DNA from 4 places in the Cytobacillus sp. Bva_UNVM-123 genome. Region 3 is predicted to be linked to each of the others. Evidence: predicted binding sites of a transcription regulator. Region 3 holds the regulator's gene; each other region holds the start of a gene.
The links. Region 3 encodes Rex, which represses fermentation and respiration genes when NADH is low (regulators of the CRP and FNR family bind a similar motif). Its sites were predicted from a motif close to TTGTGAAATATTTCACAA; they were not measured.
Positions count from the first base shown of each region.

Region 1: a site for Rex is predicted at 2,086-2,103, ahead of KDN24_RS12125 (DUF438 domain-containing protein). Genes of this name have one in related genera too.
Region 2: a site for Rex is predicted at 1,571-1,588, ahead of KDN24_RS14590 (cytochrome c oxidase subunit 2A). Genes of this name have one in related genera too.
Region 4: a site for Rex is predicted at 1,374-1,391, ahead of KDN24_RS03225 (flavocytochrome c). Genes of this name have one in related genera too.

Region 1 covers NZ_CM177772.1:2,438,563-2,441,746, reverse strand. Annotated here, with positions in the region: gene KDN24_RS12130 (PP2C family protein-serine/threonine phosphatase) at 1-524, opposite strand, end outside; gene KDN24_RS12125 (DUF438 domain-containing protein) at 795-2,009, opposite strand; gene KDN24_RS12120 (glycoside hydrolase family 18 protein) at 2,190-3,184, shown strand, end outside.
Region 2 covers NZ_CM177772.1:2,917,696-2,920,879, forward strand. Annotated here, with positions in the region: gene KDN24_RS14580 (nucleobase:cation symporter-2 family protein) at 1-603, opposite strand, end outside; gene KDN24_RS14585 (xanthine phosphoribosyltransferase) at 600-1,196, opposite strand; purine riboswitch at 1,334-1,435, opposite strand; gene KDN24_RS14590 (cytochrome c oxidase subunit 2A) at 1,740-1,889, shown strand; gene KDN24_RS14595 (cytochrome c oxidase subunit II) at 1,911-2,387, shown strand; gene KDN24_RS14600 (b(o/a)3-type cytochrome-c oxidase subunit 1) at 2,387-3,184, shown strand, end outside.
Region 3 covers NZ_CM177772.1:843,494-846,677, forward strand. Annotated here, with positions in the region: gene KDN24_RS04185 (ABC-F family ATP-binding cassette domain-containing protein) at 1-830, opposite strand, end outside; gene moaC (cyclic pyranopterin monophosphate synthase MoaC) at 989-1,477, shown strand; gene KDN24_RS04195 (redox-sensing transcriptional repressor Rex) at 1,640-2,290, shown strand; gene KDN24_RS04200 (YdiK family protein) at 2,512-2,718, opposite strand; gene KDN24_RS04205 (CPBP family intramembrane glutamic endopeptidase) at 2,715-3,184, opposite strand, start outside.
Region 4 covers NZ_CM177772.1:649,616-652,799, forward strand. Annotated here, with positions in the region: gene KDN24_RS03215 (sensor histidine kinase) at 1-181, shown strand, start outside; gene KDN24_RS03220 (response regulator transcription factor) at 178-870, shown strand; gene KDN24_RS03225 (flavocytochrome c) at 1,409-2,962, shown strand; gene KDN24_RS03230 (cytochrome c3 family protein) at 2,978-3,184, shown strand, end outside.

The DNA.
Region 1 (3,184 bases), 1.6 Mb from region 3:
GATGCTAGTTTTTCTGGGATAGTATGGATGTATGGGGTATGAAGATAGTGCTCAATAAAAGTTTGAACAGCTATTTGACTTACGTCTTTGCCACGCAAAAGATGCCCTATTCCGTCAGCTAAAACTGCTAATGCCCCGAATTGATAAATGAAAGCTTCATCATGTAGGTTAGAGAATCCAACAGTATCTTGTTGTTCTAATCGCCAACCAATATGCTGTGCATTTCCAGTTACAATTCTTCTTTTTGAATTTTCAATAGGTTTGGATTTATTCGTAACATGTGAATGGCTAAGATCATTTTTTGTTATTTTTTGCTTAGACACTTTCTGATAGATGAACATAGAAATAAAGATTATAAAAGTAAAGATAAGTAAGGATTCCCATAAAGATAAAGTATGAAGCATGGTTTCAATTTTATTCATATTGATGGAGCCTTTTATTTGAATCATTACTAACGGTGCAAAAATCGTAATCGACATTAGGAGAAGTAGAAAGCAAAAACTTGCTGTATATGCATATGACATGATGTTTCACCCCTTCTACTTTGGCAAAATCATATGATGAACGAAAGAGGACTGTATTTTGACATGTAAATAAGTGAGTGGCATGTTATGGTTTATTGTAAACCTCTAGTCATATATGTATGACTAAATATCATAAAATTGCTTGTTTATAAATAAAGTATTCTGTAAATATGGACAATCTCCTCATTATCATGCTTATTCATATTAAAAGTATATGAAAATGTAAAAAAGCTAAAAGCGATATTACCGCGTTTATCCAGATGTTGAAGCTTATTCTAAGATTCTTTTTTCTCCACTAATCGCTTGAATCGGATCGATGTTTTGGGTAAATTCTAATGTTCCGATATAATCTTTATTCTCATCTCTGACAGCAAAATAGCGAATGTATACATATTTATCACGAAATTTAATCCAAAAATCTTCACTGTCCTTTTTCCCCGATTTAAAATCTGCCAATAACTCCTCAACCACATGGACACTTCTTGGCGGATGACAATTTTGAACAGTGCGTCCAATCACAGCTTTTGTTCTAGCGAAAATTCTTTCTTTTCCATGTGAAAAATAGCGGACGACATCATCTTGATCAATGAAGGTTATATCAACAGGTAAATGGTTTAATAATAATTCTAGTTGTTTTAACGAAAGAATTCCTGTCTCCATTTTAATATAACCTTCGCTTATGGCCTTTTCACTTAATGTCTTTCTTTCTGGCTTCCATTCCGCTACAGAGTTTATTAAACAAAATCCGATTTCATCACTTTCGTGAGCAATTTTCATCCACTCATCTTCTGTTAAGTTTTTCAAAGCCATTGGAAAGAGAATATGTTCTTCACGATAGATCATATCGACAACTTCTTTACTAATAAAATTGACGATGTTTATGATTTCTTCCTTCTCTCCATGATAATTCGTTAATTTCTTCTTTGCATCTTTAATAGAATCACGAATGAAGTCATCAATCCGCCACATATGATTTGTCGGCCCGAATATTCCGTATTTCTCCAAGTAGGGGAATACAAGATTCTCCTTCCGACTGTAATGTTTATCAATATCAAGTAAAAGATTACAATCTTCGAGCAAACTTAATATATTTTCATCTGTATCCTCTTTTGCAAATGCCATCAAATGTACTTGCAAATTTAATTTAACAAGTTTATCAAGTTGTTCATTTTCTAATTTAAATGTGTGAATTGGATGGCCAGGCATTTCTTCTCGTATGCTTGCTTCTTCAATACAATCTCTAAATAATTCTGTATGCTTATTGTATAAACTCACCATCTCTGCTTTTGTAATCCCTTGCATTTCATCATGTTGAAGCTTAGAGATCTCATCGATTGTTACTTTTCCAATAAAGGCTTTAAAATGAGCTTTCACTTCTTCGATATTTTTTCCATTACGTAGATCGATAAAGATTTGTTGTAAAGCTTTATGTCTTTCTATATTTGGGAGTGTATGTTGTTCACGATTATTTATTATCTCACTCATGCTAAATCTCCTTCATTTATCATTCATTCTTTAATTGATAATTCTTATCATATACAAAATACCATTTCAGTAACTATTATGATGTGATTCAAATCATCAATATTCTATTAGGAAGCACAAAGCGTTCATCTTTACATATATTGCTTACAGACGAATTCTATTTGGGCTGGAGTGATAAATATGAACATTTATGTTGTTCAAAAAGGGGATACATTGTGGAAAATTGCGCAGCAGTATAATAGTAATGCTGATGAAATTGCATCAGCTAATCAATTGGCAAATCCGAATGTACTTGTTGTCGGGCAGGCACTTGTCATTCCTACACCTGTATATACTCATATCGTACAACGAGGTGAAACACTTGGACAAATCGCCTTTCAATATGGTGTAACCGTTCAAATGTTAGTTGATGAAAACCAATTGGCTAATGCATCCACAATATTTGTTGGGCAAGTATTAAAAATTCCAATTTCTTTCTATACCATTCAAGCTGGTGATACATTATGGAAAATTGCAACCCAATTCGCAACAACGGTTCCTGCTCTTATGCAATTAAATGAGTCGATAAATCCAAATAATTTAACAATTGGTCAAGTTATTAGAATTCCGATTAAAGTACGACCTGTTAAAGAAATTAATTCTTATATTACTGGTGTAGGACAACAAGCCATTCAGGAAACAAGGAGTATCGGCCGATATTTAACTTTTCTTTCTCCATTTACTTATGCCATTAAAGCGGATGGCAGTTTAACTGAAATGAAAGAAAGCCCTTTATTAGTTGCTGCATGGGAAGAAAGAGTAGCCCCCCTACTCGTATTAACAAATTTTTCAGGTAATAAATTTAGTTCGGATCTTGCCGCGACAATTTTGCGAAGTCCTTCATTACGAGAAACAGTCATCACAAACATCCTAAATACAATGAAAACAAAAGGATATAAAGGATTAAACATTGATTTTGAATATGTATACCCAGAAGATCGGGAGAACTATAATACATTTTTACGCCGTGTTGTCGCAAGGTTGCATCCACAAGGCTACTTAGTATCAACAGCCTTAGCTCCAAAGATTACTGGAGATCAAAAAGGGATATTATATGAAGCGCATGATTATCAGGCACATGGCGAGATTGTTGACTTTGTCGTCTTAATGACATATGAATGGGGATGGGCTGGCGG
Region 2 (3,184 bases), 2.1 Mb from region 3:
CCCCATAAAATAAGCAACAATCGTTCCAGCAATTAACCCAATTAAAATGGAGATCGAGCGAATAAATCCTTTTGAAAAGCGAAATAATAGGATGATAAATAATAAAGTTCCAAATGCAAGTGCAATATTTGACAATGAACCAAAATCTGCGCTGTCTTGCCCCCCTGCCATATTAGTCATTGCTACAGGCACGAGCGTAATTCCAATGATCGTTACAACAGATCCCGTAACGACTGGAGGGAAGAATCTTACAAGCTTCCCAAAATATTTAGCAATGATTACGACAAATATACCTGAAACAAGGATCGCCCCATAAATAGAGGAGATTCCATATTGATTACCGATTGCGATAATCGGACCGACAGCGGTAAAAGTACAACCTAGCACAATCGGCAATCCAATCCCGAAAAATTTATTTCGCCAAACTTGAAGAATGGTTGCTAAACCACTAGTCATAATATCAATTGACACTAAATATGTTAGCTGCTCTTTTGTTAATCCGAGGGAGCCGCCAATAATAAGCGGCACAATAACAGCTCCAGCGTACATCGCTAATACGTGTTGAATCCCTAACGAGGCAATTTTAAAGGAATTTTGTTTCATCGTATTGGCTCCTCCGTTTTATCCTGAATGAAAGCGACCTCTCCATTACTTAAAGAAGCAATTCTTGCTAGTGACTTCACTCTAAACCCTTTTTCTCGAAGCTCTTCTCCCCCACTTTGGAAACTTTTTTCAATTACAATCCCGATACCAGCCACCTCAGCATTTGCTTGTCTTGCGATTTCTACTAATCCTAAAGCAGCTTGTCCATTCGCAAGAAAGTCATCAATAATTAACACACGATCATGTTCGTTAATAAATTTTTTTGAAACAGATATTTCATTTGCTTCTTGCTTTGTAAATGAATAAACGGTCGATGTATAAAGTTCATTTATTAAGGTTAAAGATTTTCTTTTTCTAGCAAAAATAACGGGAACATTTAATTTTAATCCTGCCATTACAGAAGGAGCGATACCTGATGATTCAATTGTCAATATTTTTGTAATTCCATCTTTTTCAAAAAGCTGTGCAAATTCTTGTCCGATCGCTAACATTAAATGTGGGTCAATTTGATGATTCAAAAATGAATCTACTTTTAATACTGAATCTGAAAGAATGATACCTTCTTTTTTAATTGTGTTCAAAAGCAATTCCATGCTTTTCCTCCCCTAGTTGTTATTTTTTTAAAAACAAAAAGCCTAAAGACAATTGCATTCACGCCATAATAGAGTGAATCAATGACCTTTAGGCTTTAATAAATAAAGACGACGGTATATAGAGAGGCTACTCACCTCTCTATTCATTGTTCACACATAGTCAGGTCATTTACGGCAACCCGGTAGAAACTTGCAGGCCATATCCCTGCGATTATATGAGTGAAAGCTTATTTAATTTAACAATAAAGGTATTATACCACCCCTTTTTAAGAAATCAACTATATTTTATTTTATGAATTATCAAAATCCACACCACATTCTTTGTCAAGTTTTAATTTAAACTTCACATTTTATTCACAATTACATAGTTGTTTTTGTGACATACATCACTGAAACATCAATTTTCCACTGTTATTATAGTGTTAACATACATTATGAATAATTTGTGAACTCAAAAAAACAATCTAGATTCTTCTAGATAGTCTTGTATTATGAAATTGTAATCATTTACTTTTTCCAATTATTCGAAGGGAGGGAAAGAAAATGGCAAATCCAGAACTCAATCGAAAAACTGAAACAGAAATTGAAGACCAATCATCTTTAAAGGGGACGTTAGCTTCCGTACTTATACTAGGAGTCATCCTAATTGTAACGTGGGCTGGGGTATATTCACTATTTTTAGATCGTTCTTAAAATTGAAAGGGGAAAAAAGCCATGCATATGCATAAGTTTGAGAAAATTTGGCTTATTTTTGGTATAGGATCGCTCTTAGTATTCCTTACAGTTATCGGTGTTAGCGCTTTCTATCTTGGAAACCAGCCACCAAGCTGTTTAGCAACAATCGATCCTGAAAAGGTTGATACACAAGAACCATTTAATGAGCCAGGACTTAAAAAAGTAGAGGGTAAGGAATGGGATTATGAATTAGTTTTCGTTGCTTCTGCTTTCCATTATGAGCCTGGTGAAGTTCAAGTACCTCTTGGTGCAAAAGTAAAAGTTATTGCTACGACAAAAGATGTCATTCATGGATTTGAAGTAGCTGGAACAAACGTTAACATGATGTTGGAGCCTGGCTACATAAGTGAACTTATTTATACGTTTAATAAACCAGGTGAATTTTTAGTTCTTTGTAATGAATACTGTGGTGTCGGGCATCACATGATGACGTCGAAAATCGAGGTGGTTGAATAATGTTAAACGAAAAATTTAAAGTTGACCCTCGTGATGCAAAACTATCGATGGCACACCTCCATGTTGCTTTCGTTGCTCTAGCAATCGGCGGACTTGCAGGATTATTACAAGTTTTGGTGCGCTCAGGAAAGTTTACTCTGCCTTTTGGCATTGGATATTATCAAGTTTTAACTGTTCATGGTGTTGTTTTAGGACTCGTACTTACAACTTTCTTTATTATTGGATTTATGATGGCTTCCGTTAGTAAAACTTCTGGTACCTTTACAAATCGCCAACGTTCTATAGGTTGGGTCGGTTTTTGGCTAAAATTAGTTGGTACTGCAATGGCAGCAACTATGGTTCTATTAAATGAGGCTACTGTTCTATTTACATTCTATGTACCTCTTAAAGCACATTATTTATTTTATATCGGATTGACACTTGTCGTTGTTGGGACATGGCTTGACAGTGCAACCATTTATATGAAATATAGCCAATGGAAAAAAGCCAATCGTGGACAACCAAGTCCATTGCTTACTTTTATGTCAGTCATCACATTAATTATGTGGAATGTAGCAACAATTGGCGTAGCAACAACTATGTTATTCCAAATTATTCCTTGGTCTTTAGGATTAGTAGATACAATCAACGTTGGTGTCAGCCGTACACTATTCTGGTATTTCGGTCACCCACTTGTTTATTTCTGGTTATTGCCTGCCTATATGGCATGGTATGTAATCGTTCCAAAAATCATTGGCGGAAAAATCTTCTCAGATTCATTAGCACGTATGTCTTTCGTTCTATTACTATTATTCTCA
Region 3 (3,184 bases):
TCAAGCTTAGCTACTTCTTGTTGTTGCTTTTCATAAAGCTTCATATCGCGCTCATAGTTTGCTGCCTTCAGTTCGAGATAAGCACTATAATTTCCGATATATTTCTTTATTTGTTTTCTTGATAATTCATAAACTTGCAAGACGACCTTATCTAAAAAGTATCGATCATGGGATACGATTAAAATAGCACCGTCATATCCTTGTAAATATTGTTCTAGCCACGATAAAGTATCAATATCAAGATGGTTTGTCGGCTCATCCAATATTAAAATATCAGGTTTTGTCAGTAGTAGCTTACCGAGAGCAAGCCTTGTTTTCTGCCCACCGCTCAATGCTGCTATTTTTGTATCATAGCTAAAGGATTGAAAGTTTAAACCATGGAGAACAGAGCGAATATCTGATTCGTATTGATAGCCCCCTTGTTCTTTAAATTGAAGCTGTCGGGTGTCATATTCAGATAAAATTCGCTCATATTCTTTATGATTGGCAATTAAATCAGGATCTGCCATCTTTTCTTCAAGCTTACGCAGTTCTTTTTCCTGCTTTTTTAAATGAGCGAAAACGGTTAACATTTCATCCCAAATAGAGCGATCTGATTCTAATCCTGTATGTTGAGCGAGATACCCAATTTCTACTTCTTTTGGCTTGATAATTTCACCCGCATCATAAGAAACTTGTCCAGCAATTATTTTTAATAGGGTAGACTTACCGGCTCCATTACGGCCGACAAGAGCAATTCGGTCTCGATTTTGTACTTCTAGCTTAATATTCGTTAAAATAGAATCGGCGCCGAAGTTTTTTTCTAGCTGATTTATTTGTAATAAAATCATTTCTTTCACCTCTATACTCTAGAGATAGTGTAACCTATTCATATATGTAGGGCAATAAAGGGATGCCTGCGGGTAAAAAAAAAGATATGTGAAGAAACATACATAGCTTTCACAATTGGATAAAAATAGTGTATGATTTTAAAGAGAGGGGTTTTTATATGGCGGATTTTACACATTTTAATCAAGAGGGTAGAGCTAAAATGGTAGATGTCAGTGCTAAGCCTGAAACATTCCGAACCGCAATAGCTTATTCTAGTATTACTGTAAATAAAGAGATCTATGAAAAAATTACATCAAACAAAATGAAAAAAGGCGACGTTCTTGCGGTTGCTCAAGTAGCTGGTGTCATGGCTTGCAAGAAGACATGGGAGCTAATTCCAATGTGTCACCCAATCCCATTAACAGGTGTGGATATCTCCTTCTCATGGGAGCCACGTGAAGAAGAGTATAAATTGATAATTATGGCATCCGTGAAAACAAAAGGAAATACTGGTGTGGAAATGGAAGCGCTAACAGCGGCTTCTGTATGTGCTCTAACAGTTTATGATATGTGTAAAGCTGTTGATAAAGGGATGATTATTGGTAAAACCTATTTAGTAGAAAAAACTGGCGGCAAGAATGGTGATTTTAAAAGAGAAATTCTTTAATAAAATCAGTGAGAGAGGTTTATTTTGTGCTCAAGAAAATAAAACTCTCTCTCAAAACGATTGAAGAATTTAGCTTGTATGTAATTGAAGGTGAAGATCTGACGGAATTATGCCAAGGCAAACTTATTTTTCAACGCTGCATTTGGGAGAGGGGAAAATGGAATGGCAAACGAGACAATTAAGATTCCACAAGCGACAGCAAAAAGACTTCCACTATATTATCGTTTCATCAAAAATTTGCATGCATCAGGCAAGACTAGAGTTTCATCTGCGGAGCTAAGTGATGCAGTGAAAGTTGATTCAGCAACGATTCGAAGAGACTTTTCATATTTTGGTGCACTAGGGAAAAAAGGCTATGGCTATAATGTCAATTATTTGCTATCGTTTTTCCGAAAAACATTAGCACAGGATGAACTTACGAAAGTGGCACTTATTGGGGTAGGTAATTTAGGAACAGCCTTTCTAAATTATAATTTTCTTAAAAACAATAATACAAAAATTGAAGTAGCATTTGATGTATCTCCTACTAAAGTTGGTACAACGATCGGGGATGTACCAATCTATCATATGGATGCGCTAGAAAAGATTATCGCTGAGCATCAAATAGAAGTAGCGATTTTAACAGTACCAGCTCTAGCTGCCCAACCGATTGTTGACCGAATCGTGCAGAGTACGATTAATGGCATTTTGAATTTTACACCTGCACGTCTCTCTGTACCACCTACAATTAGAATTCATCACATTGACCTTGCTATTGAACTTCAATCACTTATCTATTTTTTAAAGCACTATCCTTCAGAAAAAGAGAATTAAAAAGCGCAAATTTCATGATAAAGGTAGTAAATGGTAAATGATTTTCCCATATAAAAGAAGAGGCTGGGACATAACTAAATTTCCACTTTGTAAAACCGAATGATATTTTAAGGAACAACGTACCAAAAAAGTAAAAACCGAACTATTACGAAGTACTTAATTGTCTTTTCGTAAAATAGTTCGGTTTTTTTATAGGCTAAAATATTTTTGTCCCAGCCTCTTCATTTTTTTTGTTGATCATGTTTCATTCTAAAATGCAAAGCGATCAAGCGCAAACCTGAACCGATATCAAAAGTTGCCAGGATAATAAGAAAATAAGTAAAAATCCCCCACCCTTGCTCTCTCTCTATGTATTGAATAGCAATATAAGTGAAGAGGATGCCGAGTATAATATAAAAAATACCTGAAACTAATGGTGACCTTCTCATAAAAATCCTCCAATAAAGGCTTGAAATTGTTCCATTTTCTTTAACCAGTTTTCAATTTTATCTTGATTAAACTGAATCAAGACGACGAGCGTATTCATTGCTGTATGGGCAAAGATTGGCACGATAATCCGCTTTGTTCTCACATAAAGGAAAGCAAACGTAAAGCCCATCGCAGTGTATAGAAGAATATGTTTGAAATCAGTGTGGGCAATAGCAAAAATAATCGAGCTAATAAGTCCTGCAAAAAAGAAATTTAGTCGTTTATATAATGTACCAAAGATAATTTTTCGGAAAACAATTTCCTCTAGAATTGGCCCGATGATCGAGCTGACTAGAATGACAATGGGAGAAGCTTCAATAAGTCTTAAAATGTCTTGCGTGTTTTCAGAACCCATTTCAATCCCAAGCAATCTTTCAATATTGGCGGCAACCAATTGGGCTATCATCGCTAGAAATACACCGCCAA
Region 4 (3,184 bases), 190 kb from region 3:
TAAGTTTTACCATGTTGATGCTTCACGGACGAGAAAAACAGGTGGGACGGGCCTTGGTTTAGCAATATGTAAAGGGATTATCGAAGCCCATGGCTGGAAAATCAAAGTGGTAAGTGAAATCAATAAAGGCAGTACGTTTACGATCGTTATTCCAAAAGGTGAGGAGGAAAAGGGATTATGAAACAAAAAATAATTGTAGTGGATGATGAGCCGAAAATTTTAAGATTTGTTTCAGCAAATTTACGGGCACAAAAATATGATGTATTCACTTATGCGAATGGGTACGAAATGCTCGGAGAGTATGATCGCATCATGCCTGATTTAATCCTTCTTGATATATTAATGCCTGAAATTGATGGATTTGAAGTACTTGAAACTTTACGGTCTTTTACGAACGCTCCCGTCATTATGCTATCTGCTTGCCATGATGCTTCTGATAAAGTAACAGCCTTGGATCTAGGGTCGGATGATTATATGACGAAACCGTTTACGTTAGAAGAGCTTTATGCTCGCATACGTGCTGTGTTAAGAAGGACAGGGAATCAGCTTCAGCATACAATTATTGCTACTTCAAAAATAATAAAAAACTTAGAAATTGACTTTCAAAAGCGAAGAGTTTTTGTTGAAGAGAAAGAAACGGATGTTTCTAATACAGAATATAAGCTCTTTGCCTATTTATGCAGCAATCAAGGGAAGGTCATTACCCATGAAGAATTGCTAACACAAATATGGGGTCCAGAATATCGAAATGATATCGACTATTTACGGGTTACAATTGCAAGACTTAGGCAAAAACTAAGAAAACCAAATGGCGACAATAAGATAGAATACATTGTTACTTATCCAGGAGTTGGATATATGGTTGAATAGAAATGAAGAGGCGTCTCCAAAAGGAGGTGCTTTTTTTATGGATGAGAGAGTACATTTTTTTGAAGTTAGAGAAATGTCCAGCTCCAGCGCCTAGCGAACTTCCCTTCCCCTCCTACGATAAATCAACATCGCGAAGCACAGGATGTGCTAGCGCAGGCGTTGTCACAGGACGTGGTGTAATTAGCCTGCGAATCCTGTCACTCGTCGTGTTGTCTAGCTTCGAGTACCATCGGCTCGAGTTCACAAGCCAAATTCTCACAGATAGGCAAAGAACGCCTTTCCGTGATGATCGTCTTGTGCTTGTCGCCGATAAGCAGGCACTCTCAGCATTTCAGTTTTCCTTTATCTCGTTGGGGTCAGTCCAGTTCGTACGTCGCTGAACAAGGCGCTTGAGCTTTTCGGATTGTGACAGCTTTTTGACTGTAATGTTTTTGTAAGTTCTTTTTCAGGTGCTGTTATGAGGATGTAAGTAGGAATTGATTATGATACATACATATAGTAAATTGTGAAAAAATTCACAAATAGGAGTGTCGAAAAAATGGAGGAAAAAATGGAGGAAAAAACGACTCGTCTTGAATTATTAAAGAAGGGAGCTGCTGTTTGTGTTGCATTAGCGGCTGGAGGACTTATACCTGTAAAGGTATTTGGCAAGGTAAAAAATAAATCTGTTCAATCTTCAAGTCGTTTTCAATATGACGAAATATTTGATGTCATCGTTGTGGGGAGCGGATTGTCTGGAACAGTGGCAGCCATTACAGCAGCTGAAAAAGGAAATAAAGTTGTAATGGTAGAGAAAATGGATTTTTTAGGTGGCAGCACGATGCTGCAGGAATTTCATTTTGCTTGCCCTGAAAGTAAAGAACAAAAACAAAAGGGTATAAAAGACAGCCATGAAATACTCGTTAAGGATGTGCAAAAAGTTGGAGAGAACTACGGCAATCCTGTATTAGTGACGGAAATGGCAAAGAACAGTATTCAGTTTTATCATTTATTAGAAAAATTAGGATTGAAATTTGATTTACTGAAAGAGCTAAGAGGACACTCTGTATCTAGAACATTATGGGTGAGTGGCGGCGGGAAAAAAGTGATTGAAAAAATGCATGCCTATTTAAATGGAAAGTGCAGCATTCGCAAGCAGGTCAAAGTTGATGAAGTATTACTAGATAGCAATGGACGCGCTGTTGGCGTAAAGGTTCGAGAACAATATGTTTGTTCAAATGAGCAAAATGATGACTTCGTAAATAAAACGGGGATTGAAAAAGTGTATGGAGCAAAAAAAGGCGTGATTCTCGCAAACGGAGGATTTGCTTTTGATAAAGAATTTATTTCAGGAGAAGCAAAATATTTTGGTGGATTATCGGAAATGTCTACTAGTGCCCATCCTGGCTCAACGGCAGGATTGTTAAAATCAATGATTTTAAAAGGTGCTCATCCTGTAAATACTTCACTTTATCATTTCGCCTATCCGCTTTATGAACGTGATTTTTATTTTAGCTTAATGGTTGATGCTGATGGTGAAAGGTTAGCGGATGAGGGAAATCCAAATAAGTTTGGTCGCATTGCCTATAAATCAAAAAACAAAAATGGGGGGAAACAGCCAATATGTATATTCGATCAAATAGGCTTCGAGCAAGTATCTGATAAGCAAAGAAGAGACGCAGCATTGCAAGCTGGAATACTTATGAAATTTGATTCGCTCGAACAGTTAAGTAATGAATATGGGATTCCATTTGCAGCACTGACAAAAACAATTACCGATTATCATCAGGCAATTGAAGCGAAGAAAGATGAACAGTTTATGAAAATGCTTGATCAGCTGAACGGAGCTGCGATAAAAAAAGCACCATTTTATGCAATAAAAGTAGACCCAGAGCTTAATTATACAACAGGTGGTCTTAGAATTGATAAAAAAGCTAGAGTTTTGAGAATGGCTGATGAAACTCCGTTTAGTGGATTATTTGCAGCTGGAGAAGTAACAGGTGGCATTCATGGTGCACAAATATTAGAGGGAGCTTCTACACTTGATTGTGGTGTATTTGGAATAATCGCTGGTGAAGGGGCTTCAGCTATGGAAGCGGCAAATTTGATTTAGCAAGGAGGGACAAACATGAAAAAACTATTAATTGTACTTGGTGTCATACTTGTAGCTGGCATTGCATTTTTATATGAGGGGATGAATACAGCGGAGAATAGTAAAAAAACAGATGTTAAAATGCCCGCAACAACACTTGCTGCCGCTGATTTAATTGAACTTACGAAAGACTATCCATCCAATAATGATGAACATAAAAAACTCGGGTTTGATTGTGTTACT